2 linked regions of the Rhodopseudomonas sp. BAL398 genome follow. The protein of the gene in region 1 binds, or shares a complex with, the protein of each later gene. Links are inferred from orthologs where the notes say so. Each region holds a gene or a part of one and is shown in the gene's direction. Other genes may lie near its edges. The genes, in order: dnaG and RBJ75_RS07190.

What was found.
Region 2: the proteins of dnaG (region 1) and RBJ75_RS07190 are in contact, whole or in part, in a crystal structure (PDB 2R6A), measured with the Geobacillus stearothermophilus proteins. The link is inferred for Rhodopseudomonas sp. BAL398 from one-to-one orthologs. Residues at the interface, in WP_049624496.1 of Geobacillus stearothermophilus: Lys456, Leu457, Leu458, Pro459, Ala460, Asn463, Ala464, Leu467, Leu535, Leu536, Ile537, Ala538, Gln544, Glu545, Asp548, Tyr549, His552; in WP_033016901.1 of Geobacillus stearothermophilus: Ser13, Glu15, Ala16, Gln18, Glu91, Leu92, Asp94, Ala95, Val96, Pro97, Thr98, Ala99, Ala100, Asn101, Tyr104, Tyr105, Ile108.

What each region holds. Positions count from the first base shown.
Region 1 is NZ_CP133111.1:5,546,326-5,561,886, forward strand. What follows is about bases 12,636-15,561. They hold dnaG (DNA primase), read left to right. Parts: upstream 12,636-13,041; coding sequence 13,042-15,081; downstream 15,082-15,561. Other genes in these bases: RBJ75_RS26180 (hypothetical protein), read left to right, coding at 12,636-12,901; rpoD (RNA polymerase sigma factor RpoD), read left to right, coding at 15,329-15,561. In the rest of the region: RBJ75_RS26115 (hypothetical protein), read right to left, coding at 1-428; RBJ75_RS26120 (PaaI family thioesterase), read right to left, coding at 468-974; carA (glutamine-hydrolyzing carbamoyl-phosphate synthase small subunit), read right to left, coding at 1,421-2,614; RBJ75_RS26130 (alpha/beta fold hydrolase), read left to right, coding at 2,763-3,464; RBJ75_RS26135 (GatB/YqeY domain-containing protein), read left to right, coding at 3,666-4,121; RBJ75_RS26140 (DHA2 family efflux MFS transporter permease subunit), read right to left, coding at 4,294-5,868; RBJ75_RS26145 (HlyD family secretion protein), read right to left, coding at 5,879-7,135; RBJ75_RS26150 (DUF2189 domain-containing protein), read left to right, coding at 7,506-8,354; RBJ75_RS26155 (LysE family translocator), read left to right, coding at 8,850-9,470; RBJ75_RS26160 (N-formylglutamate amidohydrolase), read right to left, coding at 9,480-10,283; RBJ75_RS26165 (transglutaminase N-terminal domain-containing protein), read left to right, coding at 10,402-11,367; RBJ75_RS26170 (gamma-glutamylcyclotransferase), read left to right, coding at 11,406-11,837; RBJ75_RS26175 (hypothetical protein), read right to left, coding at 12,147-12,395; more of RBJ75_RS26180, read left to right, coding at 12,512-12,635. UniProt on the Escherichia coli protein: RNA polymerase that catalyzes the synthesis of short RNA molecules used as primers for DNA polymerase during DNA replication.
Region 2 is NZ_CP133111.1:1,496,442-1,511,891, forward strand. Bases 6,425-9,239 are described here. They hold RBJ75_RS07190 (replicative DNA helicase), read left to right. Parts: upstream 6,425-6,989; coding sequence 6,990-8,489; downstream 8,490-9,239. Other genes in these bases: RBJ75_RS07185 (hypothetical protein), read left to right, coding at 6,598-6,741; alr (alanine racemase), read left to right, coding at 8,537-9,239. Also shown: RBJ75_RS07150 (GGDEF domain-containing protein), read left to right, coding at 1-590; rpsF (30S ribosomal protein S6), read left to right, coding at 893-1,381; rpsR (30S ribosomal protein S18), read left to right, coding at 1,387-1,626; RBJ75_RS07165 (hypothetical protein), read left to right, coding at 1,763-2,749; rplI (50S ribosomal protein L9), read left to right, coding at 2,810-3,406; RBJ75_RS07175 (hypothetical protein), read right to left, coding at 3,486-4,706; RBJ75_RS07180 (SAM-dependent methyltransferase), read left to right, coding at 4,951-6,204; more of alr, read left to right, coding at 9,240-9,781; RBJ75_RS07200 (hypothetical protein), read right to left, coding at 9,879-10,067; RBJ75_RS07205 (sensor histidine kinase), read left to right, coding at 10,406-11,614; RBJ75_RS07210 (hypothetical protein), read right to left, coding at 11,620-11,916; RBJ75_RS07215 (sulfite exporter TauE/SafE family protein), read left to right, coding at 12,101-12,835; hisC (histidinol-phosphate transaminase), read left to right, coding at 13,016-14,092; RBJ75_RS29465 (DUF4160 domain-containing protein), read left to right, coding at 14,278-14,520; RBJ75_RS07225 (hypothetical protein), read left to right, coding at 14,507-15,049; DNA repair protein RadA, read left to right, coding at 15,176-15,450. UniProt on the Escherichia coli protein: The main replicative DNA helicase, it participates in initiation and elongation during chromosome replication. Travels ahead of the DNA replisome, separating dsDNA into templates for DNA synthesis.

The sequences.
Region 1 (15,561 bases):
TAATTGTCCGGCGTCGGCCGCGTCACCTGCATCGTATTGCCGGGCGGATAGGCGCCGACCACGGAAAAATCATGGCTCGAGAACAGTGATTTGTGCCCGGTGCCGGCCGGCAAGATCGCGACATCTCCGGGGTTGAGCTCGATTGCCTCGCCGCGCTCGCCGCCGAACAGCACCAAAGCGCGGCCGCGCGCGACGCCAAGGGCTTCGTGCACCGTGGCGTGGTAATGCAGATAATCGAAGATGCCGTTGCGCCACAGCGCGGCCCAGCCATTGCGATTGAAGATGCTCTCGATGGCCTGTTCGGGATGGCCGCGCCCGACATCGACCGCGCGCTTATAGATGATCAGCGGCAGCGGGTTGTTGGGAACCAGACCATCATCCTCGAAGACGAAGGTCAGCGGCTTGATCTGGTCGCGCGTCAGCGACATGGGAACTCCAGCTTTGTCAATATGTTGCTGGATTCAACGTCAAGTTGGCGATGATGTTCCCGGAATCTCGAACACCAGACATGTGGTGGTGGCATGCGCCAGCAGCCGGCCCTTGGCGTCGGTGATGCGGGCCTCGGCGGTGGCGGCGCGGCGGCCAACATTGAGGGTTCGGCCCTCGGTGCGCACCGCGCCGCTGTCGGCGCTCATGCCCCTGATGAAGCTGACCTTGAATTCCAGCGTGGTGTAGCCTTGGCCCGGCGCCAGCATCGAATGCACCGCCAGGCCCATCGCCGAATCCAGCAGGGTCGCCGCATAGCCGCCATGGACCGAGCCGATCGGATTGTAGTGCCGCATCCCCGGCACCGAATGCATCACCACCACGCCGGACTCGGCGCTGCTGTCGAACGGCTCGATCGTCTGCATGATCGGCGGCGCCGGCAATCGGCCCTCGAAAATGGCGCGCACGAAATCGAGCCCCGGCATCGACGCCATGATTTGGGTGGGGGTGACGCCATAGCTGACGGTGGGGCGGGGGCGGTCATCCATCGGCATATGCTCCGGTCGTTAAGATGACGGGCATCATACGAAAAACCCGGCGTCACGCCAGCGCAAAAATTCGCCGCTGTTCTCCCCTCCCCCTTGCGGGGAGGGGGCGGGGGTGGGGGTGCCGCGGAAACTGGCGCGTCTGTTATGGACGATGCTGGCGTGCGGGGAGTTGAACGTGATGCACTGCGCCGCAGACCCCCACCCCCAACCCCTCCCCGCAAGGGGGAGGGGCGCGCGCTGCCGTTGGCGCGGCGTGATCCGACGCAGCCTGTTCGCCAACCGAACGTCATTCCGGGGCGCGAGCCGTCAGGCGAGCGAACCCGGAATCCTGCTGCAGGAAGATGGGTGATGACCGGCCGCGAGATTCCTGGTTCGCGCCCAGCTATCGCTGCTCGCGCCCCGGAATGACAGCGCCGGATTGGATTGAGACGCCGTGCAGCGACGGCCTATGCCGCGCTCTTGTTGGCCCGCATTAATTCGGCGAAGCGCCGGAACAGATAATGCGAGTCGCGCGGGCCTGGCGAGGCTTCCGGGTGATACTGCACCGAGAACACCGGCTTGTCGGCCAGCGCGATGCCGCAATTGCTGTCGTCGAACAGCGAGACATGGGTCTGGGTGACATTGGCGGGCAGGGTGGTCTTGTCGACCGCAAAACCGTGATTCATCGAGGTGATCTCGACCTTGCCGGTGGTGATGTCCTTGACCGGATGGTTGGCGCCGTGATGGCCCTGATGCATCTTCACGGTCTTGCCGCCGAGCGCGAGGCCGAGCATCTGGTGGCCGAGACAGATCCCGAAGGTCGGCACGCCGGAGGCGATCACCTGCTGGATCACCGGCACCGCATATTTGCCGGTCGCCGCAGGATCGCCGGGGCCGTTCGACAGGAATACGCCGTCCGGCTTCAGCGCCATGATGTCTTCGGCCGACGTCGTCGCCGGCACCACGGTGACCTTGCAGCCTTCGCCGGCCAGCAGCCGCAGGATGTTGCGCTTGATGCCGTAATCGATCGCCACGACGTTGAATTCCGGCTGATCCTGGCGGCCGAAGCCTTCGTTCCAGATCCACGGCGTTTCGTCCCAGCCAAAGCGCTGGCCGGAGGTCACCAGCGGCACCAGGTCCATGCCTTCGAGGCCGGGCCATTCGCGGGCTTCTTCATTCAGCGCGTGCAGATCGAACTTGCCGTCGGCGGCATGGGCGATCACCGCATTGGGCATGCCCTTGCCGCGGATCAGCGCGGTCAGCGCGCGGGTGTCGATGCCGGACAGGCCGATGATGCCGCGGGCGCGCAGCCAGGCGTCGAGATGGCGCGACGAGCGGTAATTCGACGGGTCGGTGATCGCGGCGCGCAGAATCACGCCGCGGGCGCCCGGCGTCGCCGCCATGTTCACCGTTTCGATGTCGTCGTCATTGGTGCCGACATTGCCGATATGCGGGAAGGTGAAGGTGATCAACTGCCCGGCATAGGACGGGTCGGTGAGGATTTCCTCATAACCGGTCATCGCGGTGTTGAAACAGACTTCGCCGACCGCGTAGCCTTCCGCGCCGAGGCCGAAGCCTTCGAATACGGTGCCATCGGCAAGCACGAGCAGCGCGGTCGGCTTGTGGTCCGGCCAGGCGGGATTGGTTTCTGAGTTCGTCATGAGCGCATTACATAGTCGTCGCATCGGGCGCCGTCAAAGCCGGAAGCCGGCGATTCACCGGGGTTTGTCGAAATTTGACAGGATAGGCCAGGCAATTAGGGTCGGCGCCGCGCCGGACGGCGAATTCGCCGCCGGGTTGGGAGGATTCATGACCGATTCACTGCCGATTCTGCTGGTTCCGGGCCTGGGCGGCTCGCCGCGGATCTATGCCCCGTTGCTGCCGGCGCTATGGCGCCACGGCCCGGTGAGCGTTGCCAATCACATCCGCGACGACAGTATCGCGGCCATCGCGGCGCGGATCCTGGCCGAGGCGCCGCCGCGTTTCGCGCTCGCCGGCCATTCGATGGGCGGCTATATCGCCTTCGAGATCATGCGGCAGGCGCCGGAGCGGGTGGCGCGGCTGGCGCTGCTCAACACCCAGGCGCGTCCCGATGACGACGCCGCCAAGGAGCGCCGCGGCGCCATGATCGCCCGCATCCAGGGCGGCGGCTACAGCGACGGGATCGCCAGCATGGTCGCCGGCTTCGTGCATCCGTCGCGCGTCGACGACGCCGAGCTGCGCCGTGTCATCTATGCGATGGCCGACGATGTCGGCCCCGAGGCCTTCGCCCGGCAACTCGTCGCCATCATGGGGCGGCCGGATTCGCGGCCCACGCTGGCTCAGATCCGTTGCCCGACCCTGGTGCTGAGCGGCGATCAGGACAACACCCTGTCCAACGCGCTGTCGGTCGAGATCGCCGAAGGGATTTCCGGCGCCAAATTGGTGATCGTGCCGGAATGCGGGCACCTGTCGCAGATCGAGCGGCCGGCGGCGGTGACCGAGGCGCTGCTGGACTGGCTGACCAACTGAGTTGTTTCCGAGGTCCAGAGCGCCTAAATCAAGCCCCGACGATTTAGACGTCATTGCGAGCCAGCGGATGGCGCGAAGCGCCAGCCGCTGAGCGAAGCAATCCAGGGCCGCACATCCGAACTGGATTGCTTCGTCGCAACAGCTCCTCGCAATGACGGGGCAAGCCTGCGATCGACCGTCCGTCGAACCGAGGAGATTGAGATGCTGCGCGAAAATATCAACAACGCGGTCAAGGACGCGATGCGGGCCAAGGACGAGCGCAAGCTGTCGACCCTGCGGATGGTGAATTCGACCATCAAGAATGCCGACATCGAGGTGCGCGGCCAGGGCAAGCCGCCCTTGACCGATGGCGAGATCCTGAGCGTGCTGCAGAAGATGATCAAGCAGCGCCAGGAATCGGTCGAGCTCTACGACAAGGGCGGCCGCGCCGAACTGGCCGACCAGGAACGTGCCGAGATCGCCATCATCTCCGCCTATCTGCCGCAGCAGATGTCCGAGGACGAGGTCAAGGCCGCGATTGCCGTAACCATCGCTGACACCGGCGCCGCCGGCATCAAGGACATGGGCAAGGTGATCGGCGCGCTGAAGGCGAAATATGCCGGCCAGATGGATTTCGGCACGGCCAGCGGCCTGGTGAAGGCCGCGCTGACCGCCTGAGCGCTCAAGCCGTCATTGCATCATTGCAGAGGGCACCGCGTCCCGGGCGCGGTGCAGCGCATTGCGCTGCTCCGCAGAACCGGGACCCCGCTTCCAGCGCCAACCGGGGCCCCGGCTCTGCGGCGCACCACGCCGCAAGCGCGGCGCGTTGCACCGCGTCCGGGGCACGTGCTCAATGCCCCATCGCCGGCTTGGCGCTGCGGTCGACGGTGCGCAGCGACAGCGCCAGCGGCACCATCAGCAGGGCGATGCAGGCCAGCGCCACGAAGACGTCGATATAGGCCAGCAGCGCCGACTGGTTCTCGACGATGCGGCCGATCACCGCCATTGCTGCGCCGGCATTATCGCCGGTGGCGTTCTGGCTCTTCAGATAGTTCTGGATGCCGTTGAGCGTGTCGTGGAAGAACGGATTCCAGGCGCCGATGTGCTCGGCCAGCCGGCTGTGGTGAAACTGTTCGCGCTGCGCCAGCACGGTCTGGCTGATTGAGACCCCGATCGAGCCGCCGAAATTGCGCGCCAGATTGATCATCGCCGAGGCCTGGTCGGTCTTGTTCGCCGGAATGCCGTCATAGGACGCGGTGGTGATCGGGATGAAGATCAGCGGCAGGCCGAGGCCGAGATAGATCCGCGACATCGCGAAGTACCAATAATCGGCGTTCGGCGACAGCCGCAGCAGATCGGCCATCGCGCCGACGCAGATGCAGGCGCCGGCCGCGATCAGCCAGCGCGGCTGGATCGCGCTGAGCCGGCCGACGACCACCATCATCACCATGGTGACGAGGCCGCCCGGCGAAATCACCAGCCCGGCCAGCGTCGCGGTGTAGCCGTAGCGCTCCTGTAACAGTTGCGGCAGGATCTGGGTGGTGGCGATCAGCAAAGCGCCGGTCGCCAGCATGATCGCAAAGCAGGTGCCGAACTGCCGCCCCGCCAGCATCCGGATGTCGATCAGCGGCTTGTCGCGGTGCAGCTCCCAGGGCACGAACAGCACCAGCCCGGTCAGCGACAGCGCCGAGAAGGTGACGATGAAACTCGAGTCGAACCAGCCGTCGATCTGGCCGCGATCGAGCACCACTTCCAGCGCGCCGAGAAACACCGCGACCAGGATGAAGCCGATGAAGTCGAAATTCGGCCCCTTGGCCCACAATTCGGCGCGGGCTTTCTTCTGCTGTTCGGAAGCCGGAATGATCAGATAGATCAGGATCAGCGACATCACGCCGACCGGCACATTGATCAGGAAGCACCAGTGCCACGACAGATTGTCACTGAGCCAGCCGCCCAGCGTCGGCCCGACCACCGGCGCCACCACCACGGCGATGCCGTAGAGCGCAAAACCCTGACCGCGCTTGGCCGGCGGAAATGCCGCCGCCAGGATCGATTGCGCCACCGGCGTCATGCCGCCGCCAGCCAGGCCCTGCAGGATGCGGAACACCAGCAGCGACTGCAGGTCCCAGGCCATGCCGCATAACAGCGAGCTGACGGTGAACAGCGTGATGCAGGCCAGGAAGAAGTTCTTGCGGCCGAACATTTCGGCGATCCAGCCCGAGGCGCACAGCACGATCGAATTCGCCACCAGATAGGTGGTGACCACCCATGAGGCCTCGTCGCTCGACACCGCGAGGCCGCCGGAGATGTAGCGCAGCGCCACATTGGCGATGGTGGTGTCGAGCACCTCCATGAAGGTCGCGACCGAGACCAGCACCGCGATCAGCCAGGGATTGGTGCCGTATTCTCCTTGCTCGCTTGCCATCGCGGCGCGCTCACGGCCGCACGGTGACGGTGGGCACCACCGACATGCCGGGGCCGAGTGCCACGTCGGGGCGCTGGTCGAAGGTGATCTTCACCGGCACGCGCTGCACCACCTTGACGTAATTGCCGGTGGCATTCTCGGCGGGCAGCAGGCTGAAGGCGGTGCCGCTGCCGGCCTGGATGCTGTTGACGTGGCCCGGAAAAGAACGGTCATAGGCGTCGATGTGAATATCGACGGGCTGGCCCACTTTCATCAATTCGAGCTGGGTCTCCTTGAAATTCGCCGTCACCCAGACCTCGAGCGGCACCAGCACCATGATGGCTTGGCCGGGCGCCGCCAGCGCGCCGACGGCGCCGGTCAGTTTGGCGATGCGGCCGTCGGTCGGCGCGCGCAATTCGGTGCGCTGCAGATTGGCGTCCGCCTGTTCCTTCTGCGCCTGCGCGGCCTTGAGTTGCGCCTGCGCCTGTTCTCGCTTGGCGCGCAGCACGTCGACCTGCCGGGTCGCCGCGACTTTGGCGGCCATCGCGGCATCGAGCGCCGCCTGCTTGCTGGTGAAGTCGGATTCGGCCTGCTGCGCGCGCTGCACCGTGCCGGCACCGTTCTTCACCAGCTGCTGATAGCGCTGGTTCTCGTCGCGGGCGAAGTCGAGCGCCGCCTGCGCCTCCTGCACCTGCTTGGTGGCCTGATCGATCTGCGCTTTCTGCGCCTGAATCTGCGCCTCGGTGTCGTCGATCGACGCCTGCGCCTGGCGGATCTGCGCCGCCGCCTGATCGACCGCGGCCTGGTAGTCACGCGGATCGATCTTGGCGAGCAGGTCGCCGGTCTTCACCACCTGATTGTCGGTGACATTGACCCCGACGATCGCGCCGGAGACCTGCGGGCTGATCAGCACCGGGCGCGAATCGATGAAGGCGTCGTCACTGCTCTCGTAGTGCCGCGCGTGCAGATACCAGGCGATCCCCGCCGCGATGCCGGCGACGAGCAGGACCGCGAGGACGATCGTCGCCGTCGGGTGCCGGCCAATGGTGGCCCTGAGCCCGCCCTTGGTCGGGGTTTGCGGCGGCTCGCTCGGAGCGTCTTGGCGCTGTTCCGGGGGCGCCGGCTTCGACCGCGCCTCCACTGTGGCCTCTGACTTCGAGGTGGATTCCGACTCCGATCTCGGTTCCGATTTGACCCCGTCGATCCGCTGCGGATTGCGCGCGAAAGAGCTGTCGTGGCCGCCGTCAGCCTTTTCAGCCATGCTTGACGTCACGTCAGCCGTGCTCATGTGCCTCACCATCGATCTGGAACCGAATTCCAAGAAACGAAAACAATCGGGTTGGTCGCTGGTTCCGCCGCGTTGTGCAGTGCAGCTTCAGCCGTGCTGCATGGCTGGGTGTGGCTGCCAGCAATATGTGTGCGGATGCAGTGAAGCGCGCCGCGCTTGCGACGTGGTGCGCTGCGGAGCCGCGGCCCCGGTTTGCAGATCAGCATCAGCGCGGGCTGCGGCTCAACGCCATGCTGCAGCGCAATGTGAGCCCGCGTAGTTAGCCGGCTGGCGCGGCGCTTGCGCGCGCAATCCGATTGACGTCCGCCGCGACGCGGTTCTTAATAGCCGCAACTAATAATGAACAACCACCAACAGGGGAGGAGCGACCATGTCGATCTCCGGTAAGGTTGATCCCGTCGTGCGGCAGATCACGATCGCCGACATCGCGGATGCGTTGGGTCAGGGCCTGCGTGATTTCCAGGCCGCGCCCCTCTACGGGCTGGCGTTCGGCGCGATCTACGCCGCCGGCGGGATGCTGATCCTGGCCTGTCTGACCGCCTTGCATATGGTGTATCTGGCCTATCCTCTCGGCGCCGGCTTCGCGCTGCTCGGGCCGTTCGTGGCACTCGGGCTTTATGAAGTCAGCCGCCAGCGCGAGCAGGGCAAAAGGCCGTCGATCCCGCATTTGATCGGGTTGATGCGCAGCCGCGGCGAACTCGGCTGGATGGCGTTCGTGACGCTGTTTCTGTTCGTGATCTGGATGTATCAGGTCCGGCTGCTGATCGCGCTGTTCCTCGGCATCAGCGCCTCCTTCACCAGCCTGCAGCAGTTCATCTCGGTGGTGCTGACCACCAATGAGGGGCTGGTGTTCCTCGCGGTCGGCAATTGTGTCGGCGCGGCGCTGGCGTTGGTGCTGTTCTCGCTGACCGTGGTCTCGTTCCCGCTGCTGCTCGATCGCGACGTCGACTTCGTCACCGCGATGGTGACCAGCGTCCGCGCGGTGGTGATGAGCCCGCTGCCGATGATCGGCTGGGCCGCGACCATCGTGCTGCTGTTGGCGATCTCGGCGCTGCCCTATTTCCTCGGGCTGGTGGTGACGCTGCCGATTCTCGGCCACGCCACCTGGCATCTCTACCGCAAGCTCGTGGTGCCCGTTGCGGCCGAGATGCCGGAGACGCTCCCCGAAACCGGCAACGACAATGTGGCGACGATGCCGCGCGCGGCATCGCGCAATTGAGGTCGATAGCCCAAGCCGGGAACCGAACCGGAAAAGCGGCTTGGCGGCGTCTCGAAGGCTCGTTCTGCGAGTCTGACTGAAGAAGAAGGATTTCGTCATTGCGAGCCGAGGACGGCGCATCGCGCCGTCCGACGGCGAAGCAATCCAGGGGCATCAAGCACAGACTGGATTGCTTCGTCGCAACAGCTCCTCGCAATGACGGCGTTGAAGGCCTCGTTTGTTCATCACTTTTTCGGTCAGGCTGTGAGGAGCGGCCGCTTGGCCGCATCGCGAAGCCTCATCCTGAGGAGCGGCCACTTGGCCGCGTCTCGAAGGATGAGGCTGTGCCGCGCCTCATGGTTCGAGACGCGCGCCAAGCGGCGCGCTCCTCACCATGAGGCTCGGCAGTGCCATTGCCCAACGCACAATGACGGCCTTGGGTGCGCGACGTCGGGCTTCCGTTGCTGCAGCGATCGTGCTTTATCGACGCGGTCCCGATCAGCCGCGAGTCTCAACATGTCGCTCCAGCTCTATCTCACTTATGTCGCCGCCTGCGTCGCGCTGGCGCTGTTGCCTGGCCCCGTGGTGACGCTGGTGATCGCCAACGGGTTGCGGCACGGCACAAGAGCGGCATTGACCAATATCGCCGGCGCCCAGCTCGGGCTCGGCGTGGTAATCGCGTTGGTCGCTGTCGGGCTGACCACGCTGATGGCGACGATGGGCTATTGGTTCGACTGGGTGCGCTTTCTCGGCGCCGCCTATCTGGTCTGGCTCGGCATCGCGCTGATCCGGGCGCCGGTCCATGCGCTGGCCGATGCCGGCGCGCCGCCGCCGCCGCCGCGCGGCGGGTTTTTCCTGCAGGGCCTGGTGGTGCTGCTCAGCAATCCCAAGGTGCTGGTGTTCTTCGGCGCCTTCATTCCGCAATTCGTCGACATGAACCGGCCGCATCTTCCGCAAGTCGCGCTGCTTGGCGCGATTTTCATGGCGATCACTGGCGTCACCGATGCGGCCTATGCGGTGCTGGCCGGCCGGGCGCGCACCTTCTTTTCGGCGCGACGCACCAGGCTGCTGTCGCGGATCTCCGGCGGCTTCATGATCGGCGGCGGCCTCTGGCTGGCGCTGTCGCGGGCGCGCTGAGCGCGCGCCTCAATGCGAGGCGGCGCAGTCATCTCCTGACAGCGTCGCCGCGATGCCGCGCAGCGCCCGCGCCAGACGCTGGGCCCATTCGATCTGGCCGGCTTGCTCCGTGATCAGATCCTGCCTGATCTCCAGGCCGCTATTGGGCAGGCCGCGTTGTTCGCCATGCACCGGAATGGTGTAGTCGGTGGCGTCGTCGACCGCATAGGGCTCGTTGTCGCCGACCACCAGGTCGGCCTCGGCGCGCAGCGCCGCCAGCAGCAGCGGCGGCAGCACGGTGTCGCGATGATACAGCGTGCCGATATGCCAGGGCCGCGCGATGCCGGCATAGACCGGGGTGAAGCTGTGCAGCGCCACCAGCAGGGTCGGCTGCCCCGCTTTGAGCCGGGCGTCGATCGCCTGCGCGATGCGCTGGTGGTAGGGATCGAAAATCAGCCGGCGCCGCTGCTCGGCCGCCGCCGGCGTCAGGCCCTGATTGCCCGGAACGCTGGTCGCTTCGCTGATCACCGGAATTGAACTCGCCGCTTCGGGCGGCCGGTTGCAATCGATCACCAGCCGCGAATAACGCTGCGCGATCAGATGGGCGCCCAGCAGCTCCGACAGCCGCTCGGCGACGCCGGCGATCCCGATATCCCAGGCAATATGGCGCGCAAGCTCGCTTTCCGGCAGGCCGAGATCGTCCAGTTCCGGCGGAATCACCCGCCCATAATGGTCGCAGGTCAGCAGGAACGGCGAGGCCCCGCCGGGGTTTTTCTCGATCACCGGAACATCCAGCGTTCCAAGACGTCGTTGTGGGTCGCGTGCGCCGCTCATCTGTGCCCGTGCCTGTCGAAATCGCATCCGTTCGAGCCGGCATCGGTATAGAGACCAGTGCCTAAAGTCACGTCACGAATAGTATTCGTCCTGAATACGCAGCCTGAATGCCCTGCAAATGCCGTTGCTGACGATCCATCACAACACCGAATATCGCTATGCCCGCCCGGTCGCGTTCGGTGAGCATCGCATCATGCTGCGGCCGCGCGACGGCCATGATCTGCGGATGCTGGCCGGCCAGCTGGATATTTCCCCGGAGCCGATGTCGCTGCGCTGGATCCATGACGTGTTCGGCAACAGCGTCGCGATCGCCACTTTCGACGAGCGTGCCACCACGCTGAGCTTCCGCTCGACCGCGACGGTGGAGCACAATCCGACCGAGGATTTCGCCCTGACCGCGCAGGATCGCGCCTATTTCTATCCGTTTCTCTATGAAGACGACGAGTTCCCCGATCTGGTCGAGTTCATCCGGCCGCAATATGGCGATCCCGACGGCGAATTGTCGGCCTGGGCGCGGAATTTCCTCGACGCCGAAGGCCCGACCCCGACCTTCAATATTCTCAGCGGCATGACCCACGGCATCCGCGCCGCCTTCACCTATCGCAAGCGTCACGCCCACGGCACCCAGCACCCGCTCGACACGCTGCAGACCGGGACCGGCACCTGCCGCGACTTCGCGCTGCTGATGATCGAGGCGCTGCGCCGGCTCGGCATCGCGGCGCGCTTCGTCTCCGGCTATCTGTTCGTGCATGGCGACCGCGGCCATGTCGGCGGCGGCTCGACCCACGCCTGGGTCCAGGTCTATCTGCCCGCCGCCGGCTGGATCGAATTCGATCCCACCAACGGCATTATCGGCAGCCGCGATCTGGTGCGCGTCGCGGTGGCGCGCGATCCGCGGCAGGCGATCCCGCTGCACGGCTCCTATCTCGGCGAGGCCGATGATTTCATCGGCATGGAGGTCAATATCAAGGTGCTGTCGGTGGCCGACGACGGCAATGCGCTACGCCACGCCATGACGTCGAGCGATATGGCGGCGAGCGACACGGCGACGGTCCCGCGCAATGACAAGGCCGAATTCGCCTAGTATAGGACAGCCCCCAATCCATCCTTCAGCGGGGCACGATGCTGGATCGTCTGTTCGTCTATGGCACCTTGATGCGCGGCTTCGACCATCCGATGGCCCGGCTGTTGTCGGGTCATGCGGACTATCTCGGCACCGCCTGCGCGCGCGGCCGGCTCTATCTGGCGCGGCACTATCCGGGACTGGTGACATCGGCGAATGGTGCCGATCTGGTGTGGGGCGAGTTGTTCCGGCTGCATCAGCCGCACGCATTGCTGGCGCAGCTCGACGACTATGAAGGCTGCGGCCCCAACGATCCCGCGCCCGCCGAATATCGCCGCGAGGTCTGTCCGGTCACGCTGGGCGACGGCGGCGAGCGGGCAGGCGAGGCGCTCGCCGTGGCGTCGACCGAGGCCTGGACCTACCTCTACAATTGGCCAGTCGCCCATCTGCCGCTGATCGCCTCCGGCCGCTTCGAGCTGGAGCAATCATAGCTCATCCCAAAGGGCACGGCCTGTCGCTTGTCATGCCCGGCCTTGTGCTTGGCATCCAAGCCTGGAAGTCGTGCTGGATCATAGACGTGGATGGCCGGGACAAGCCCGGCCATGACGCGTGGATGAGTCGAAGCCAAACGCCTTTGGTATCATCCGTCATTGCGAGCCGAGGACGGCGCATCGCGCCGTCCGACCGCGAAGCAATCCAGGGGCGCCAGGCACAGACTGGATTGCTTCGTCGCAAGCGCTCCTCGCCATGCCGACACGGCGTCCGGGGCAGGGCGCTCGATCGCCGCGCCGGCGGATCGCTCAGTGCGCCTGCATTGCCCGCGACTCGAGCTGGGCGTTCAAGGCCAGCGGCAGCAGCGCCAGCCAGTCCGGATCGTCCGGCTCGGTCAGGCAGAAGCTTGGAAAATCATAGGTCTCGACGCAGGCCATCGCGATATCGAGCTCGTGGCCGCAGGCCGTACACAGCCAGGAATGAATTTCATAGACGCCATCAAAGGCCTCGGCGCCCAGCGGCGTCATCAGCGTGTGGCATTGATTGCAGATTGCCATGGTCCCGCTCCTGTGAGTCTGGCGCGGCCTAGTCCCGTGGGAACGGCCGCAAAGCGAGCCCTGCCTGGATGGTCCGAATCTCCCTCGACATCGTTCGACATTGAAGTTGTGCCGCAATGGAGAACCAGTTTTGCTGCACCGCAATGCGCCAGATCAAACAAGCGCAGGTTGTGCTACATTCCTTCGTCGAAAGCTCACTCTCGTTGGAGGCAACGATGGATCATTCGGAGTTCAGAATCGGAATGGAGTTCATGACCGCAAGCGGCCGCTGGCGGTGCACAGATGTCGGCTCGCGCGTCATCGCGGCCATCCGGCTCGATCTCGATCATGACCCTGCCTGGTACAACGGTCCGCCCTATGCTGTGGTCGAGCATATCTTCGATGAATACGGCATGGAGGATTGCGACCCGGCGCCGGCCGAGCGCGCCTTTGACGACAGCGGCAAGGCGGGGATAGTGATCAGGCCGAGGCTGTCGCGTGGGCCATCGGCGCCAGAAGGTCGTTGAGCAAACGAATCAAGACGCGCTGCCCCCTGTGGATAACCGGCATAACCGGCCTCGCCATCGTATTTCCCGGCCGCAACCCTATATCCATGGTCGGTTGGCGGTCTGCCGCGCTCCCTCACGAATCGAAGTAAACTCGCGCCATGCGCTTCACGCCGCAATTTCTCGACGAAATCCGCGCCCGGCTTCCGGTCTCGGACGTGGTCGGCCGCCGCGTCAAACTGAAGAAGGCGGGGCGGGAGTGGAAGGGGCTGTCGCCGTTCCAGCAGGAAAAATCGCCGTCCTTCTTCGTCAATGACGAAAAGCAGGCCTGGTTCGACTTCTCCTCCGGCAAGAACGGCAGCATTTTCGACTTCGTGATGCTGACCGAGGGCGTCGGCTTTCCCGAAGCGGTGGAGAGGCTGGCCGCGATGGCTGGCCTGGCGCTGCCGGTGGCTTCGCCCGATGCCGCGCGGCACGAGCAGCACCGCAAGACGCTGTATGACGTGATGGAACTGGCGGCGAGCTATTTCGCCGACAATCTGGCGTCGCGGGCTGGCGCGCGGGCGCGCGGCTATCTCGCCGACCGCGCGATGACCCAGGCGGCGCAGCTGAAATTCCGCGTCGGCTATGCGGGCGCCGAGCGCTTCGCGCTCAAGGAGCATCTCGGCAAGGCCGGGATTCCGGTCGAGGACATGGTCGAGGCCGGGCTGCTGGTGGCCGGCGACGACATCCCGGTGCCGTTCGACAAATTCCGCGACCGGGTGATGTTTCCGATCACCGACATCCGCGGCCGCGTCATCGCCTTTGGCGGTCGCGCGCTGGAAAAGGACGTCGCGGCGAAGTATCTGAACTCGCCCGAGACCCCGCTGTTTCACAAGGGCGACAATCTCTACAATCTGCAGGCGGCGCGGAAGGCTGCCCATGACGGCGCGCCGCTGATCGTGGTCGAGGGCTATGTCGACGTCATCGCCATGGTCGGCGTCGGCTTTGCCGCCACGGTGGCGCCGCTCGGCACCGCGCTGACCGAAAACCAGCTGGCGCTGCTGTGGAAGATGGCCGACGAGCCGATCCTGTGCTTCGACGGCGACAAGGCCGGGCAGAAGGCGGCGTTTCGCGCCGCCGATCTGGCGCTGCCGCATCTCAAGCCCGGCAAGAGCCTGCGTTTCGCGCTATTGCCCGAGGGCCAGGACCCCGACGATCTGGCGCGCTCCGGCGGCCGGCTGGCGGTCGAGGAGGTGATCGGCGCGGCGCGTGGCCTGGCCGATCTATTGTGGACCCGCGAGATCGAGGGCGGCGTATTCGCCACCCCGGAGCGGCGCGCGGCGCTGGAGGCGCGGATCAATGCGCTGGCGGCGGGCATCCAGGACGAGGTGGTCCGACGGTATTATCGCCAGGATCTGACCGAGCGGCTGCGGCTGGCCTTCGCGCCGCCGGGCGGCTATGGCGGTCGCGGCGGCTTTGGCGGCGGTTTCCGCGGGCAAAGCGGGTTCGGCGGCGGATTCGGCGGTGATTCGGGGCGCCGGTTTCAGCCGCGCACCACCTTTACGCCCGGCGCGGCGGGCCGAATCGAGCCGCGGCGCGGCCAGGGCGCGGCCGGCAGCCAGACCATCAACCGCGCGCCCTACCAGGTCGCCAGCCCGTTCCTCGCCAATAGCCCGATCATGCGCGGCCAGCGCAGCGCGATGTCGCGCCGCGAGGCGCTGATCCTGCAGACGCTGCTCAACCATCCCTGGCTGCTGCACGACCATCTCGAGGAAATTGCCGCGCTGGAACTGGCGCATCCGGAGGCGCACCGGCTGCGCGCCGGGATCATCGCCGCCTTCGCCAATGACCACCATCACGGCGAGGCCGCCGCCGATTTCGCCGAAAAAATCCGCTCCGATCTCGTCAAGGCGGGTTTATCCGAGCAATTGCAACGGGTTGAGCAGGCGATCACGACCCATGCGGTGTGGGGCGCGCAGCCCAACGCGGCGCGCGAGGATGTTCTTTCGACCTGGCATCAACTTGTTGCCTTGCATCGACAATCCCACTCCTTACTTAGAGAATTGAAGGATGCCGAGTTGGCTTTGGGCGAGGACGGCAGCGAGGCCAACAATGCTTGGTTGCTCGACGTCAAGGCGCGGCTGTCCGAAGTGGACGGAACCGAGGCGCTGATCGAGGGATTTGGCGAATCATCCGGCCGGTTCCAGCGCAGCATGTGAGTCGAAAGCTGCGGACGGGATCGCCGGGAGCGGTTAAATGACTCGCCAAACCCCGGATTTGGCTGCAGAAATAGGGTTAATCTGGAGTTAAGGGCCTTCCGGTACAAGGCCGCGACGAGAGTTAGAACCAGCGAGATCATATCGGGTGGCGAAGTCATGCGCCGCCCTTTCCGCGTCGAGTTTGATCGAAGAGTTGAATGGCGGGGGCGGCGACGCTTCCTGCGTGAGCGCGTTTCAGGAGCATTGAATGGCCAGCAAGGCAAAGACGCTGCAGGTGAAAGACAAGGACGACAAGGCCGTGGACGCGCCGGAAAAGGACTCCGCTGACGCGCCGTCGCCGTTGCTGGACCTGTCCGATGCCGCCGTCAAGAAGATGATCAAGCAGGCCAAGAAGCGCGGCTTTGTCACTTTCGATCAGCTCAATGACGTGCTGCCGTCCGACACCACCTCGCCGGAGCAGATCGAGGACATCATGTCGAT
Region 2 (15,450 bases), 4.1 Mb from region 1 along the record:
CCCTGACCGGCCTGCCCAACCGGATGATGAAAAGCAAACGGCTGGCCCAATTGCTCGACAAGAAGGTCTTGGCATCCCGAACCGGCCGCAAGCCGTTCACGGTGTTCTGGCTCGATCTCGACGGCTTCAAAAAGATCAATGACGAGTACGGCCACGCGGCTGGCGACGCCGTCCTGGTTTGCGTCGCGGACCGGTTGCGCGATGTCGTTCGTGACGACGACGTCATCTTCCGCATCGGCGGCGATGAATTCGTCACCATCCTGCCGGGTGCAGCGCCGGCCGAAGCCGAAGCCTATGCGCGCCGAATCATCGCCCGCATCACCGAGCCCTTCGACCTCGGCCTCGGCACGCCTCTCAATGTCGGGATCACCATCGGCAGCGCCTGCTTCCCGCAGGATGGCGTCACCGCCGATGAATTATTGCGCGCGGCCGACAGCGCCATGTACGCAGCCAAACGCCGCGGCAAGGGCGTCCACGTCGCTCACGGCACCTGGTCCGTCGAGACCGTGGAACTTGTTCCCGAGCCCGACGCCGACCTCGGAATGGCCCGCCGCACCGAGAAGCCTGCGGAACCCGGCTATCATATCTGATCAGCCGGGCTGATCAGCTGCCGGCGAAATTGCCCGGGCGACGGCTGGCCGCGCTGATCTGCGGCCAACGCTTGCCAATTCGTCAAAACCCCCTATAACCCGCGCATCCGCAGATCCCGGCCGGGAGCTGAACGGACGGTCTCATCAATTTCACCTGCAAATTCAATCTGTATGGCGATTTGATGCGGCAGGGCCAGTTGGCCCGTCGTCCCGTGCTTCCGCCTTCTGAGCATTCCGAGTCCTTTCCGAAGGTCTCGAAGGGCTTGCCGCCAGGATCAGCGCTAACCTTGGAAAGGACAGCCATGCCTCTTTATGAGCATGTTTTTCTCGCGCGTCAGGATGCGAGCACCCAGCAGGTGGAAGAACTGACAACCCAGATTACCGGCGTGATCGAAGGTCTCGGCGGCAAGGTCGTGAAGATGGAAAACTGGGGCGTCCGCTCCCTGACCTATCGCATGAACAAGAATCGCAAGGCGCATTTCGTGCTCCTCAACATCGACGGCCCCTCCGCGGTGGTCGCCGAGATCGAGCGCCAAGAACGCATCAACGAGGACGTGATTCGCTACATCACCATTCGGGTCGAAGAGCACGAGGAAGGCCCGTCGGCGATGATGCGCAAGGCCGATCGCGATCGTGATCGCGACGACCGTGGCGGCGGCTTCCGTGGCGACCGCGAAGGCGGTGGCTTCCGTGGCGGCGATCGCGAAGGCGGCGGCTTCCGTGGTGATCGTGGTCCGCGACGTCCGCGTGAAGACGCCGACGCCCCCGCTGCCGCATCGGTTGAGGAGTAAGAATCATGGCTGAAGCAGGTGCCCGCCGTCCGTTTTTCCGTCGTCGCAAGACATGCCCGTTCACGGGTGCGAATGCGCCGAAGATCGACTACAAGGATTCCAAGCTGCTGATGCGTTACGTCTCCGAGCGCGGCAAGATCGTGCCGAGCCGCATCACCGCCGTCTCCGCCAAGAAGCAGCGTGAACTCGCGCGCGCCATCAAGCGCTCGCGCTTCCTCGGTCTGCTCCCCTACGTGATTCGCTAACACGGCCGGTCCCGCGGCGTTCGCGCCGCGGGACTTGTCTTTCAGTCGTTTGTTTTCAGTCATAAGGCGTCCGGGTCGTCCGCGCGCCGATGGTTGGGGTCCCAAGACCTCTAACCGCTCGAAGGGAGCGGGACAGCTGATGATGCCAATCCTGATCGCCCTCGCGGCCGGTTGCGCTTCGGCGCTGATGTTCGCCTCGATCATCTCGGGCGCGCTGGTGTCGCTGCTGCTGTTCTATCTCGCCCCGCTGCCCTTGCTGGTCGCGGCGCTGGGATGGGGGACCACCGGCGCGGTGGTTGGCGGGCTGGTTGCCGGCATCAGCCTTGGCGCCCTTTTCGGCATACCCTATTTCATTACCTTTGCCGTGACCGTCGTATTGCCGGCCTGCTTGCTCGGCCACGTCGCCCTGCTCGCGCGGCAGCTGCCTGCGCCGGCAGCCTCGGGCAATGATTCGGCGCCGCAGCCGACGACCGTCACCGAATGGTATCCGGTCGGCCGCCTCGTCGCCTGGATCGCCGGCTTCGCCGCCTTGACCACGATGGCCGCGCTGTTCACCCTCGGCACCGACGCCGCAACGATCACGAGCGCGCTGCGCGGCGGCTTGCAGCGCATGTTGGGCGCCCGCGACGCCACTGACGCCGCTGACATTGCCGACATCGCCAAGCTGGCCGGCGCAATGGCGGTCGTCGCCCCGGCCGCCGCGGCGATCGTGGCGACGATGATGTTGACGCTCAACCTATTCCTCGCCGCCAAGATCGCCAGGATCTCGGGACGGCTGCATCGGCCGTGGCCCGATTTGAAAGCGACCGAACTGCCGCCGATGACGCTGGCGGTGCTGTCGGCCGCGATCGCACTGTGCTTTCTCGACGGGCTGCCGGCGATGTTCGGGCAGACTTCAACCGCGGCGCTGACGATCGCCTATGCGCTGGCGGGTTTTGCTGCGCTGCACACGCTGACACTGCCGATCCGTCACCGCACCTTCGTCCTCAGTTCGACCTACGCCTTGGTGATGGTGTTCGGCTGGCCGGTGCTGGCGATGGTCGCGCTCGGCATCGCCGACGCAGTGCTGGGGCTGCGCCATCGCAACGTCCTCCGGCCACCACCGCCGCCTTCGCCGGTCTGAACATCGGACTTGTCCAACCACGCTTTCCCAACATTCCAACCAACCCACGAGGAGAACAATATGGAAGTCATTCTATTGGAGCGCGTCGCCAAGCTTGGCCAGATGGGCGAACTGGTCCACGTCAAGGACGGTTACGCCCGCAATTTCCTGCTGCCGCGCGGCAAGGCGTTGCGCGCCACCGCCGGCAACCGCGATAAATTCGAACACATGAAGGCCGATCTCGAGGCCCGCAATCTGCAGGCCAAGGAAGAAGCCACCAAGGTCGCCGAGAAGATCACCGACCGCAACGTCGTGGTGCTGCGGCAGGCCTCGGAAACCGGCCAGCTGTTCGGCTCGGTCTCGGTGCGCGACATCATGACGGCCTTCGAGAGCGACGGCGTCATGATCAGCCGCAGCCAGGTGATGCTCGACGCGCCGATCAAGACCATCGGCAAGCACAAGATCGCCATCGCGGTGCATCCGGAAGTCGAGGTCGAAGTGTCGGTGACGGTCGCGCGCAGCGCCGACGAGGCCGAGCGGATCAACCGCGGCGAGGATATCTCGAGCCGCAAGGAAGATCAGGACGCGGCAGCCGAGGCCTTGGCCGCGGCCGGCGAATTCTTCGACCCCGACGCTCAGAACCGCGACGACGAAGCTGAAGCCAACACCGAGGAATAGGCCGCAAGATCTTCATCAGATTAAATAAAATAGCCCGGCCGCAAGGCCGGGCTATTTCGTTTGAGGCTACCGCCCGCGTCTACCGCGAACTCGGCGGCACCGGCCCCGCAGGCGCCGGCACAACATTCGTGGCCGCCGGCGCTGGGCTGGATTCAGTTGTAGCCGGCGCATCGTCCGCCGCGGGCGCGTCCGACTTCTTTTCCGTCTTGGTTTCAGTCCTGGTTTCCGTCGCTTTCGGCGAAGCCGCCGGGGGTGCCGGTGGGGTCGTCTGCGCCGGCGCGACGGCATTTTCCACCGGAGCCGGCGTCACCGGCGGAACCGGATCGGCCCGCAACGGCACAGCGTCCTTGCTGGCAGCAGCCTTGTCAGCGTCAGCCTTGTCATCGCCAGCCTTTTCATCGCCAGCCTTGCCGCCATCCGCCTTGGGCACGTCGGTCTTACTGGCGTCGGTCTTGGGGGACGCGGTCTTGGCCGCATCAGACTTCGCCTCGGACTTGGCGTCCTCAGACTTGGCGTCCTCAGACTTGGCGTCCTCAGACTTGGCGTCCTCAGACTTGGACCGCGCCGGCTTGGCTTCGGGCTGGGCCGCACCCTTGGCGCCGTCTTTGGCCTCGTCGGATTTCGTCTCGCCAGTCTTCGCGGTGTCTTCGCTCGGCGCCCCGGGTTTGGCAGTTTCGGTTTTGGCGGGCTCGTCCTTGCGCGACTCGCTCTTGGCGGAATCCTTCGCCGATTCCGTCGTGGGCTTCTTTGACGTCTCTTTGGCGGCCTCGGCGGCGGGCGCTTCCGGATGCCGCTTGCCTTTGTGACCACGTTTGCGCTTGCTGTGGGCGGCCGGCTTGTCCGGCTCCGACGTCGCCGCCTCGCGCTCGCTCTCCGTCGCGGTGTCCGGCTTGGCGGTTTCCTGGACAGCGGGCCGCTGCCGGCGGCGCGGACGCTCCTCGGCCTGAACCGGCTCCGGCCTGGATTCGGGCTTTGCCGCTCTCTCCTCGCGCCGCTCTCTGGCCGGCTCGTCCCCGTAGCGCTTGTCGGTCGCGCCATTGGAAATCAGATAGCCGCTGAGCAACCCGGCCATATTGCTGCTGGTGGTGTAATGCTGACGCAGGAACGACGTCAACGAACCCGGCGGGACCGTCTTGAGCAGGCCCCGAGGGCTCTTGTGGCATGCAGTGCAGGACCCCGCGAAGATCTGGCCGGCGCTCTTGCCGGCCTCGAGATTCTGGGCCTGCGCCTCGGTCTGCAATGCCAGCAAGGTGCCAATCAGAAGCACCACCGCCGCTGAACTGAGCGCTCGGGTCGACATAAAATCCTCCAGATGCGGAAATCGCCGTGGCTGCGGCGGTCACCTTTTAGCCGATTGTGAAATGAATGGAAGCGGACAGATGATGCAGCGTCGCGAATGTTGCGCGCTCATCCCAGCCCTGCGGCTGCTGCATTGCGGACCGCGATTTTTAGCTCGAATGTTTGAGCAACCAGTGACAATTTACCGCGTTGGATCGTCGGAACCGGTCGAATGACGGATTGAAATTGGTCACTGGGTGCTAGCGATGGACCGCCTGTTGCGTTTCTTGTTGAGTCGATACATCCGCCGCGGAAATATCCTGTTCACCACCGCCGGGGGCAATTCGTTTAGCTGCGGCGACGGCACCGGCGATCAAGTCGCCGTCAGATTCCTGACCGCATCAGCCCAGCGCCGCTTTGTGACCGACCCCGAACTGGCGTTCGGCGAAATCTATATGGACGGCGACTTCGTAGTCGAGCGCGGATCGATCGCCGACGTACTCGCAATCGCCATGGACCAGCCCGACATGGCGCCGCGCTGGGCCAGAGCGCAATGGTGGATCCGCTACCTGGTGCGCGATCTGATGCAATTCAATCCGCGGCGGCGCGCCAAGCACAATGTCGCGCATCATTACGACCTCGACGGCCGGCTCTACGGCCTGTTTCTCGACGCCGACAAGCAATATAGCTGCGCTTATTTTGACAGCCCCGACGCCACGCTCGACGATGCCCAGCTCGCCAAAAAGCGTCACGTCGCCGCCAAGCTGCTGCTCGCGCCCAGTCACCGCGTGCTCGACATCGGTTCGGGATGGGGCGGGCTCGGTCTCTATCTGGCGGAAAGCTGCGCGGCCGACGTCACCGGCATCACCCTGTCGCAAGAGCAATTGCAGGCCTCGAATGCCCGCGCCGCCGAAAAGGGCCTGAACAGCGGGTCGGCGCAATTTCTGCTGCAGGACTACCGCGACATCCCCGGCCCGTTCGACCGCATCGTCTCGGTCGGGATGTTCGAGCATGTCGGCATCGCCCATTACGACACCTATTTCAAGCGCTGCGCCGAGCTGCTCGACGACGACGGCGTGATGCTTCTGCACGCGATCGGCCGCTCCGAAGGCCCCGGCATCACCAATCCGTGGATCGGAAAATACATCTTCCCCGGTGGCTATCTGCCGGCGCTGTCCGAGGTGCTGCCGGCGATCGAGCGGGCCGGACTGCTGGTATGCGACATCGAAATTCTACGGCTGCATTATGCCGAGACGCTGAAGGCTTGGCGCGAGCGCTTCCTGGCACGGGAAGAGGAAGCCGAAAAACTCTACGACGCGCGGTTCGTCAGAATGTGGGAGTTTTATCTCGCCTGCTCCGAAATGGCATTCCGCAAACAAAACACCATGGTGTTCCAGATTCAGATCAGCAAACGCCAGGGCGTGGTGCCGATCACCCGCGATTACATCATGCGCGAGGAAGCGCGGCTGCGCGGGATCGAGCGCGGCCAGCGACCACGACTGCAAATGGCGGGCGAGTGAGCAAGACCTGAGCCGGCGCGGCGTGAACCCGCTGCTCGACCGAACCGGCGAGATGCGTCCGCGCGGCCATCAGGACCGCGGGATCGCAGGGCGTCGTCCTGATATCGGCGCGCGCGACCCATTCCAACGAATCGATCAGCCGGCGTAGCCACGCGCATTCCTCGCCGGCTCCGGAACGCCAATTCGGTTGCTGAATGTGCCGCGCCATTATACGCTCCGTTGTGTCTCTGACCCCACTTCTATGGCACCCCTGCGTTCCCGCAGCGTTAGCGGGACTATCGGTTTTTTATGTGATTTTGCTCACGGTGCCACCTGGGCATCAGACGTAAACGCATTTCCTGACCAAGAGGTCCATTCCTCGCCCAGACATTTTTAACCAAGAGATTCATCGCAATGACCAAGAGATTCGTCGCCCTCACCGAGAGATCCACCAAATCCCTGGACCAGATCCGGAAGGATTTTGCCATCGATTACGCGCTGATCGCGGTCGGTTTCGCCTCCTGCCTGCTCGGTCTGATATTTCTGCTGCTGATCTGACTGGATCGGCCGGTTCGGCGTTGGTCTGCGCTGCGCCCGCGCAGGTTCACCCCGGTCCGGAGCGCGTTGCGGCCGAGGAGCGCCGGCGATTCGCCCGAAACTTGGTCAAGGCAATTGCGTCCGCTCGCACAGGTTTAACCCTTTGGATTGTGTGAATCGGGCATAAGGAGGGTTCGCGCTTTCGCCTCTGCGCGCAGAGGTGCTTAGTCGCGCCCGCAACCGCCATATCCAGAGAACAAGCACGCTCCATGGTCGCCTCCGATTCCAACGTTCTCAAGCTCTCCCCCGATCCGGGAACTCCGGCCTACCGGACGGCCCCGCACAATATCGAGGCCGAACAGAGCGTGCTCGGCGCCATTCTGGTCAATAATGACGCGTTTTACCGGGTCTCCGACTTTCTCGAGCCGCGGCATTTCTTCGAGCCGATCCACCAGACCATCTTCGAGACCGCCTCCAGCATCATCCGCGCCGGCAAGGTCGCGACCCCGGTCACGCTGAAGACTTTCGTCGCCGCCGACACCGATCTGGGCGGCATGACGGTCGGGCAATATCTGGCCCGCCTCGCCGCCGAAGCCACCACCATCATCAACGCCCATGATTACGGCCGCACCATCTACGAGCTGGCGCTGCGCCGCGACCTGATCGGGATCGGCACCGACATGGTCAATGTCGCCTTCGACGCCCCGGTCGATTTCGCGCCCAAGGCCCAGATCGAGGACGCCGAGCGCAGGCTCTATGAGCTCGCCGAATCCGGACGCTATGACGGCGGTTTCCAGCGCTTTTCCCAGGCGCTCACCATCGCGGTCGACATGGCGGCCAAGGCGTTCCAGCGAGACGGCAAGCTGTCGGGCGTCGCCACCGGGCTGCGCGACCTCGACGACAAGATGGGCGGGCTGCAATCGTCCGATCTGATCATCGTGGCTGGCCGCCCCGGCATGGGCAAGACCGCGCTCGCCACCAACATCGCCTATAACGTCGCCCGGGCGCATCGCGCCGAGCTGCAGGCCGACGGCACCAGCAAGACCGTCAATGGCGGCATCGTCGGCTTCTTCTCCTGCGAAATGTCGGCCGAACAGCTCGCCACCCGTATTCTCGCCGAGCAGACCGAGATCGCCTCCTCGAAGATCCGGCGCGGCGGCATTTCGGAGTCCGATTTCGACAAGATCCGGGATTATTCGATCGAGCTGCAATCGCTGCCGCTCTATGTCGACGAAACCGGCGGCTTGTCGATCTCGCAGCTGACCGCGCGGGCGCGGCGGCTGAAGCGGCAGAAGGGTCTCGACCTGATCATCGTCGACTATATCCAGCTGCTGCAGGGCTCCGGCAAACGCTCCGACAACCGCGTCCAGGAAGTCACCGAAATCACCACCAGCCTGAAGGCGCTGGCCAAGGAGCTCAACGTTCCGGTGATCGGACTGTCGCAGCTGTCGCGTCAGGTCGAAAGCCGCGACGACAAGCGTCCGCAATTGTCGGATCTGCGCGAATCCGGATCGATCGAGCAGGACGCCGACGTGGTGATGTTCGTCTACCGCGAGGAATACTATCTGCAGAACAAAGAGCCGCGGATCGGCACGCCGGAATACGAAAAATGGCAGCTCGACATGTCGCTGGTGCACGGCAAGGCCGAAGTCATCATCGGCAAGCAGCGTCACGGTCCGACCGGCACGGTCGAATTGCAGTTCGAGGGCCAGTTCACCCGCTTCAGCGATCTGGCGCAGGACAGCCATCTCCCCGCGCCGCACGACTGATACCGCGGCACGGTTGAACGCCCCGCTGCCCCCGCGTAAAGTGCAGCATGAACATCGTCTATGACGCGAAATCGATAGCGGCTGATGCCGCGGTGTCTGCCGAGGCCGACCAGGCCGCGGCGCTGGCCGCCGCCATTGCCACCTCTCCGGGCCTGCTCACCATCGACCTCGACGCCATCGCCGCCAACTGGCGCAAGCTGGAAAAGACCGCGGTTCCGGCCGAATGCGCCGCCGTGGTCAAGGCCAATGCCTATGGCTGCGGCATCGGCCCGGTGACCCGCGCGCTCGCCAATGCCAGCTGCAAGACCTTCTTCGTCGCCACCCTCGACGAGGCCCGCGCGGTGCGGGCGATCAGCTCGTCGGCGGCGGTCTATGTGCTCAGCGGTTTCATGCAGAACAGCGGCGACGCGTTCGCGCAGATCAATTGTCAGCCGGTGATCGGCGACCTCTACGAGCTGGCCGAATGGGACGTGTTCTGCCGCCGCACCGGCTGGAACGGCGGCGCCGCGATCCATATCGACACCGGCATGAGCCGGCTCGGCCTCACCATCACCGAAGCGCAGGGCATCGTGCCGCGCATCAATGCCGGCGATCACGGCATCACATTGGTGTTGAGCCATCTGGCCTGCGCCGACACCGTCAACCACCCGTTGAATGCCAAGCAGGTCGCGAGCTTCCGCGAGATCGCCAGCCTGTTTTCCGGGGTACCGGCCTCGCTCGCCGCCTCCTCCGGAATCTTTCTCGGCTCGCACTTCCATTTCGATGTGGTGCGACCGGGCGTCGCGCTATACGGCGTCAATCCGACGCCGGAGGCCGACAATCCGATGCTGCCGGTGGTCGATCTCAAGGCCAAGATCCTGCAGGTCCGCAACGTCGAAAAGGGCGACAGCGTCGGTTATGGGGCGACCTGGACCGCGCGGCGGCCGACCAGGCTGGCGGTGATCGCCACCGGCTATGCCGACGGCTATTTCCGCGCCTGCGGCAGCAGCGACGGCACCCGCGGCGCCGACGTGGTGATCGCCGGCAAACGCTGCCCGGTGGCGGGGCGGATCTCGATGGACCTGCTGGCGGTCGATATCACCGACCTGCCCGCCAACGCCGCGCGCCGTGGCCATCTGGCGACGCTGATCGGCGACGGCATTACCGTCGACGAGCTGGCGCACCATTTCGGCACCATCGGCTATGAGGTGCTGACAAGCCTCGGGCGCCGCTATGCGCGTGTCTATAAGGGCGGCGACGCCGTCGCCGTGACGCCGGCGGAACATCCCGAGGGCGAGACCGCCGCCAGCTAGAGCAGGATGACTTATCTTCGAATCGTCATCCCGCTCTAGCTTCTTGTTTGAGCATGATCTTTTCCGAAAACCGGGATCCATTTTTCGGGATCATGCTCTAATCGTCCGATGAAGCCATCAGGAACGCGGTCAGCGCCGCGCCCAGCGCGAAGTGGAAGGCGACGCCGATCACGAACAGCACCTGAATCGTGCGCGGCGCGACGCTGGCCGCGATCATGTCGGACAGGCCGAAGCCGTTGCGCCACAGCAGCAGCACCGCGAACACCGTGCCCAGCGCCGCGCCCATGGCGAATTGCCCGGCGAGTCGCCGCGCGGTCGCCCTCTCTCTGCGCCGTCGCTGGTCCGACCACATCCTGCGCTGCCCTGCTGGTTCGCCCCTGTGATTATTTCCACAAACCAAGCCCACCGCCAACCGCATCGCTTTGGCGGCGGTACCGCAAAGCCGCCGCGGCGCGACGGTCAGATGCGAAATGCGGAATCACCGCTCCGAGGGTTGCTTGCAGCCGGTGTGCGGTCCATCCTCCGCCGAGTTGCAATGCCAATTTGGTCTGTCTTGGATCCGCGCCCCGCTCGATGGCGCAGGTCCCAACGTGTTGCGTGTCGCTCGCTTCAGAATGGTTTTCGATGTCAGACGATCCGGTGACGGGCAAGGCGCCACAAGCAGCCACGGAGAAACTTCGTGGCAGCGATGAATTGCGCTACCGGCTGCGGCAGCAATCGCTGCTCGGCGAATTCGCCCGCCAGGCTCTGCTGACCCGCGATTTCGGGCAGATCCTGCAACGCGCCACCGAATTGTGTGCGCTAGGCCTGGAAACCCCATTCGCCAAAGTGCTCGAATATATCCCCGAGACCGACCGCCTGCTGGTGCGCGCCGGCGTCGGCTGGGCGCCCGGCACGGTCGGCGAAGTGACGCTCGGCGCCGATATCGACTCGCCGGCCGGCTTTTCCTATCAGACCGGCCAGGCGGTGATCTCCAACCATTTGCAGGCGGAGACCCGCTTTCGCACGCCGCGTCTGCTCGTCGATCACGGCATCAAGCGCGCCATCAACGTCTTGATCACCCGCGGTGGCGAGGGCGCCGCCGCCTTCGGCGTGCTCGAGGTCGACAGCGACGAGATCGGCCAGTTCGACCAGGGCGACGCCTATTTCCTCGACGGCTTCGCCGGCCTGCTCGGCATCGCCATCGAGCGCCAGCAGGCCGACGCCAAATTGCAGTCCGCGCTGGAACATCAGGCCCTGTTGACCCGCGAGATGAGCCATCGGGTCAAGAACAGCCTGACCTCAGTGGTCAGCCTGTTGCGGGTCCAGGGCCGCAGTGCGACGTCGCAGGCCGTCCAGGACGCGCTGGCGGACGCCAGCTCACGCGTCGCCACCATCGCCCAGGTGCACGATCATCTGTGGCGTGGCAGCAAGGTGGGATATGTCGAGCTCGCCGACTTCCTGTCCGAGTTGTGCGGCAATCTGCAGGGCAATTCGTCCGGCCACACGCTGCGTTGTGAGGCCGACGCGATGCTGATTGCGGCGGATCACGCGATCCCGCTCGGCCTGATCGTCAACGAACTGGTCACCAATGCGGTGAAATACGCCTATCCGGGCGGCGCTGGCGTGATCGATGTCATCGCCCACGAAATCGACGGCCGGCTCCATCTCGAAATCGCCGATCATGGCGTCGGCCTGCCGATAGGTTTCGACATCGATCAGCCGCGCGGCAGCCTCGGATTCAAGGTGGTCAAGGGGTTGGTGCAGCAGCTTCAGGGCCGGCTGGAGGTCGCCGTCGGCGCCGATGGCGGCGCGCGCTTCCTTGTCGATGTTCCGGTGTTGCTGGAAAACTAGGTTGGTCAGGCCGGCTGCAGCCGCCGAGCATTGGCGGCGACGTGTTGGCGATAGCGATCGACGATGCTGGCGGCGCTGGCGCCGGACTGCATGCTGGCCATCGCCTCGAAACTGGCGTCGATCTTTTCATTGACCATCAAGCTGGCCTCGCGACACGCGGCGTGATCGCCGCCAGCCAATTTCATCGTCCGCAGGCAAATCACCTCGAACGACTCGATCGCCAGCATCGTGGCGGCGAGCCACGGAAACGCATCGTCATGGCGGGCGGCAGGCGTGGCGGGTTTGTTGGCGCGTGACGTCATCGTGGCATTCCCTCTTGGTTGGGGACAGCATGCGCGCACGGCTTTAACATTGCGGCCGCTCCGCGACGCCAAACTGGCGCGGCCGATCCACCTGAAATTAACATCATGCCCGGCCAGCTTGAGATTCGCCGTGGCCTACTCGACAAAGGCCGAGTCGCCAACCTTGCCGCCGGGGGCATCGGATTTGAATTTCATCTTTGTCCTCGCGGTCGGCCTCGTCGCCGGCACGCTGTCCGGCATTGTCGGCACCGGCTCGTCGATCATGCTGGTGCCGGTGCTGGTCTATCAGTTCGGGCCCAAGCAGGCGGTGCCGATCATGGCGGTGGCCGCGGTGATGGCCAATGCCTCGCGGATTCTGGCGTGGCTGCGCGAGGTCGACTGGCGCGCCTGCGCCGCCTATTCGGTCACCGGGATTCCGGCCGCCGCGCTCGGCGCCCGCACCCTGTTGGTGCTGCCGTCGCGCGGCGTCGATGTCGCGATCGGACTATTCCTGATCGCGATGGTGCCGGTGCGGCACTGGCTGGCGCGCCACCAGTTCAAGCTGTCGCTGTGGCATCTGGCGGTCGGCGGCGCCGTGATCGGCTTTCTCACCGGCATCGTGGTCTCGACCGGGCCTTTGAGCGTGCCGCTGTTCCTGTTCTACGGATTGTCGCGCGGCGCCTTTCTCGGCACCGAGGCGGCCAGTTCGCTCGGGCTCTATGTCAGCAAATCGGTGACGTTCCAGCAATTCGGCGCGCTCGATTGGGACGTGCTCCTGAAGGGCCTGATCGCCGGCTCGTCGCTGATGCTGGGCGCCTTCATCGCCAAGCGCTTCGTGCTGAAGCTGGAGCCGGAGGTGTTCCGGCTGGTGATGGACGGGATCATGATCGTGGCGGGGCTGAGCATGCTGTGGAACGCCCATTGGTCGCCGGCCAATTGACGGGCGCGGCGCGTCAGGCTGGTCTCGATCTTCGGGTTTCGGCGACGCGACGCGGCTGCTAAAGAGATCGCCGAGCCAGGGATTGCCATTTGGCTCGCCTGTGTCTCACAACCGACGCCGCGGTCCTGCGCGTCAACGGGGCGCCGCCGCGCCGCCGCTTCTGAGCAATTTGGATAGAGCATGAGCCGGTTCTGGAGCAGCTTGACGCGCGACCTGAAGCCTTATGTGCCGGGCGAACAGCCCCGCATGGCGGATCTGGTCAAGCTCAACACCAATGAAAATCCACTCGGTCCCTCGCCGCGCGTGCTGGACGCGATTCGCGGCGAAGCCAGCGACGCGCTGCGGCTATATCCGGACCCGCAGGCCGCCGCGCTGCGGGCCGCCTTGGCGACCTATCACCGGGTCCGCCCCGAACAAGTCTTCGTCGGCAACGGCTCCGACGAGGTGCTGGCCCACGCCTTCGCCGCGCTGCTCAAGCATGACGCGCCGTTGCTGTTTCCGGATATCACCTACAGTTTCTACCCGGTCTATTGCCGGCTGTTCGGCATCGCCTACGAGACCGTGCCGCTCGACCCGGCGATGCGGATCCGCATCGCCGATTATCGCCGCCCGGCCGGCGCGCTGATCATGCCCAATCCGAATGCGCCGACCGGGGTGGCGCTGTCGCGGGCCGAGATCGTCACCCTGCTCGACGACCATCCTGACGCACCGGTGGTGATCGACGAGGCCTATGTGGATTTCGGCGCCGAAACCGCGATTCCGCTGGTCGCCTCGCATCCGAACCTTCTGGTGGTGCAAACCATGTCGAAGTCGCGGGCGCTGGCCGGACTGCGGATCGGCTACGCGATCGGCGACGCCGCGCTGATCGAGGCGCTCAACCGGGTCAAGGACAGCTTCAATTCCTATCCGCTGGGCCGCCCCGCCCAGGCCGGCGCCATCGCCTCGCTTGAGGACGAAGCCTATTTCCAGCACAGCCGCGCTTGCGTCATCGACGGCCGCGAGCGGCTCAACCGCGGGCTCGCGCAGCTGGGCTTCGATGTGCTGCCGTCGGCGGCGAATTTCGTGTTCGCGCGACATCCGGCGCATCAAGGCGCGGCATTGGCGGCCGCGTTGCGGCAACGCGCGGTGATCGTCCGCCATTTCCCCGCGCCCCGCATCGCCGACTATCTGCGGATCACGGTGGGCACCGACCAGCAAACCGACCGGCTGCTATCGGCCTTGACCCAGATTTTGAGCGGCGCGCCTGGATCGAGCTGAAATCAATCGCCGGCCCATCGCTGATGCGGGCACCTTCATCGCCCCGCGCTTCGTGCCTGAGCTGAATGTTGTTCGGCGGACAGCGCCGTGGGCGTCAAATACCAGGCAGGAAAATGCGCAACCATTGCACAATTTATTGACCGTGTGAGCCTGCTGTCCTATCCTCGCCTCGCCGGAGAGCCGTCATGGTGAGTTTGGATGCGAAACTAACCAATTGTAAAATATGCATTTATCCCGGAGATCACCACCCGCCTCACTTTCATCTACGGGGACCGAATTCGAACGCCCTAATCGACATGGTGACCTTGGAAGTCGTGATCGGCAGAGCTTCGCGACAGGACCTGGACGAGGCCCGCGCCTGGGCCAGCCAGCCTGAGCACCTGGCGTTGCTGATGAGCGAATGGAGACGGCTCAATGAGCGAGACTGAGATCATCGACAGCGGCATCGAACTACCATTGCTCGGAAGCATCGAAGCCCTTCCGGATTTTTCGCTGCGGGTGACGTGGGCCGCAGGCAGTCGCAGCGGCGTCACTGAGATCGTCGACCTGCGCCCGGCGCTGGGCAGCTTCAAGATCTACAAGCCGCTGCGCGGCAATCCGCCATTGTTTTCCACCGTCCGCCTCGCCGACGACGGCAATGCCGTGAGCTGGGATGGCAAGGATCTGGAGATGTCGGCCGAGATGCTCCTGTCCTGGGCCGAACAGGCGATGCGCCCGCAGGATTTCGCCGCCTTCCTGAAGCGCAACGGCTTGACCCAGGAGGCGGCAGCGGCGCTGCTCGGCCGCAGCCGCCGCCAAATCGCCAACTACCTGGCAGCCGGCCCGATCCCGCGCATCGTCGCGCTGGCCTGCTACGGCTTCGAGGCGCGCCAGCGCGACCGGGAGATCGCCCGTACATTGCAAGACGCCGCCGCCTCGTTCAGCGACCCGACCGGCAACGACAAGCGCGCCGCGTGAACCGCAAGGCCGCCTCGCGACCGTCTCGCTGATGCCAGCGTGAAATGCGCCGCCAAATCCGCGCCGACTTGACAGCGATGGCTACGTCAGAACAAATGGCGAACACACTCCGTCGAGTCATTGCCTATGGCCAAAGCCACCCTCTCCTTCGTCTGCCAGAATTGCGGCGCGGCGTTCAATCGCTGGCAGGGCAAGTGCGAATCCTGCGGCGAGTGGAACACGCTGGTCGAGGAGGATGCCGGCGGCGCCTCAATTCCGGCCTCGATCCGCTCCAAGCGGCGCGGTCGGCTGTTCAAGCTGGAGAGCCTGACCGGCCAAAGTGTCGACGCGCCCCGCACCCCGTCGGGCATGGCCGAGCTCGACCGCGTCACCGGCGGCGGCTTTGTCCGCGGTTCGGTGCT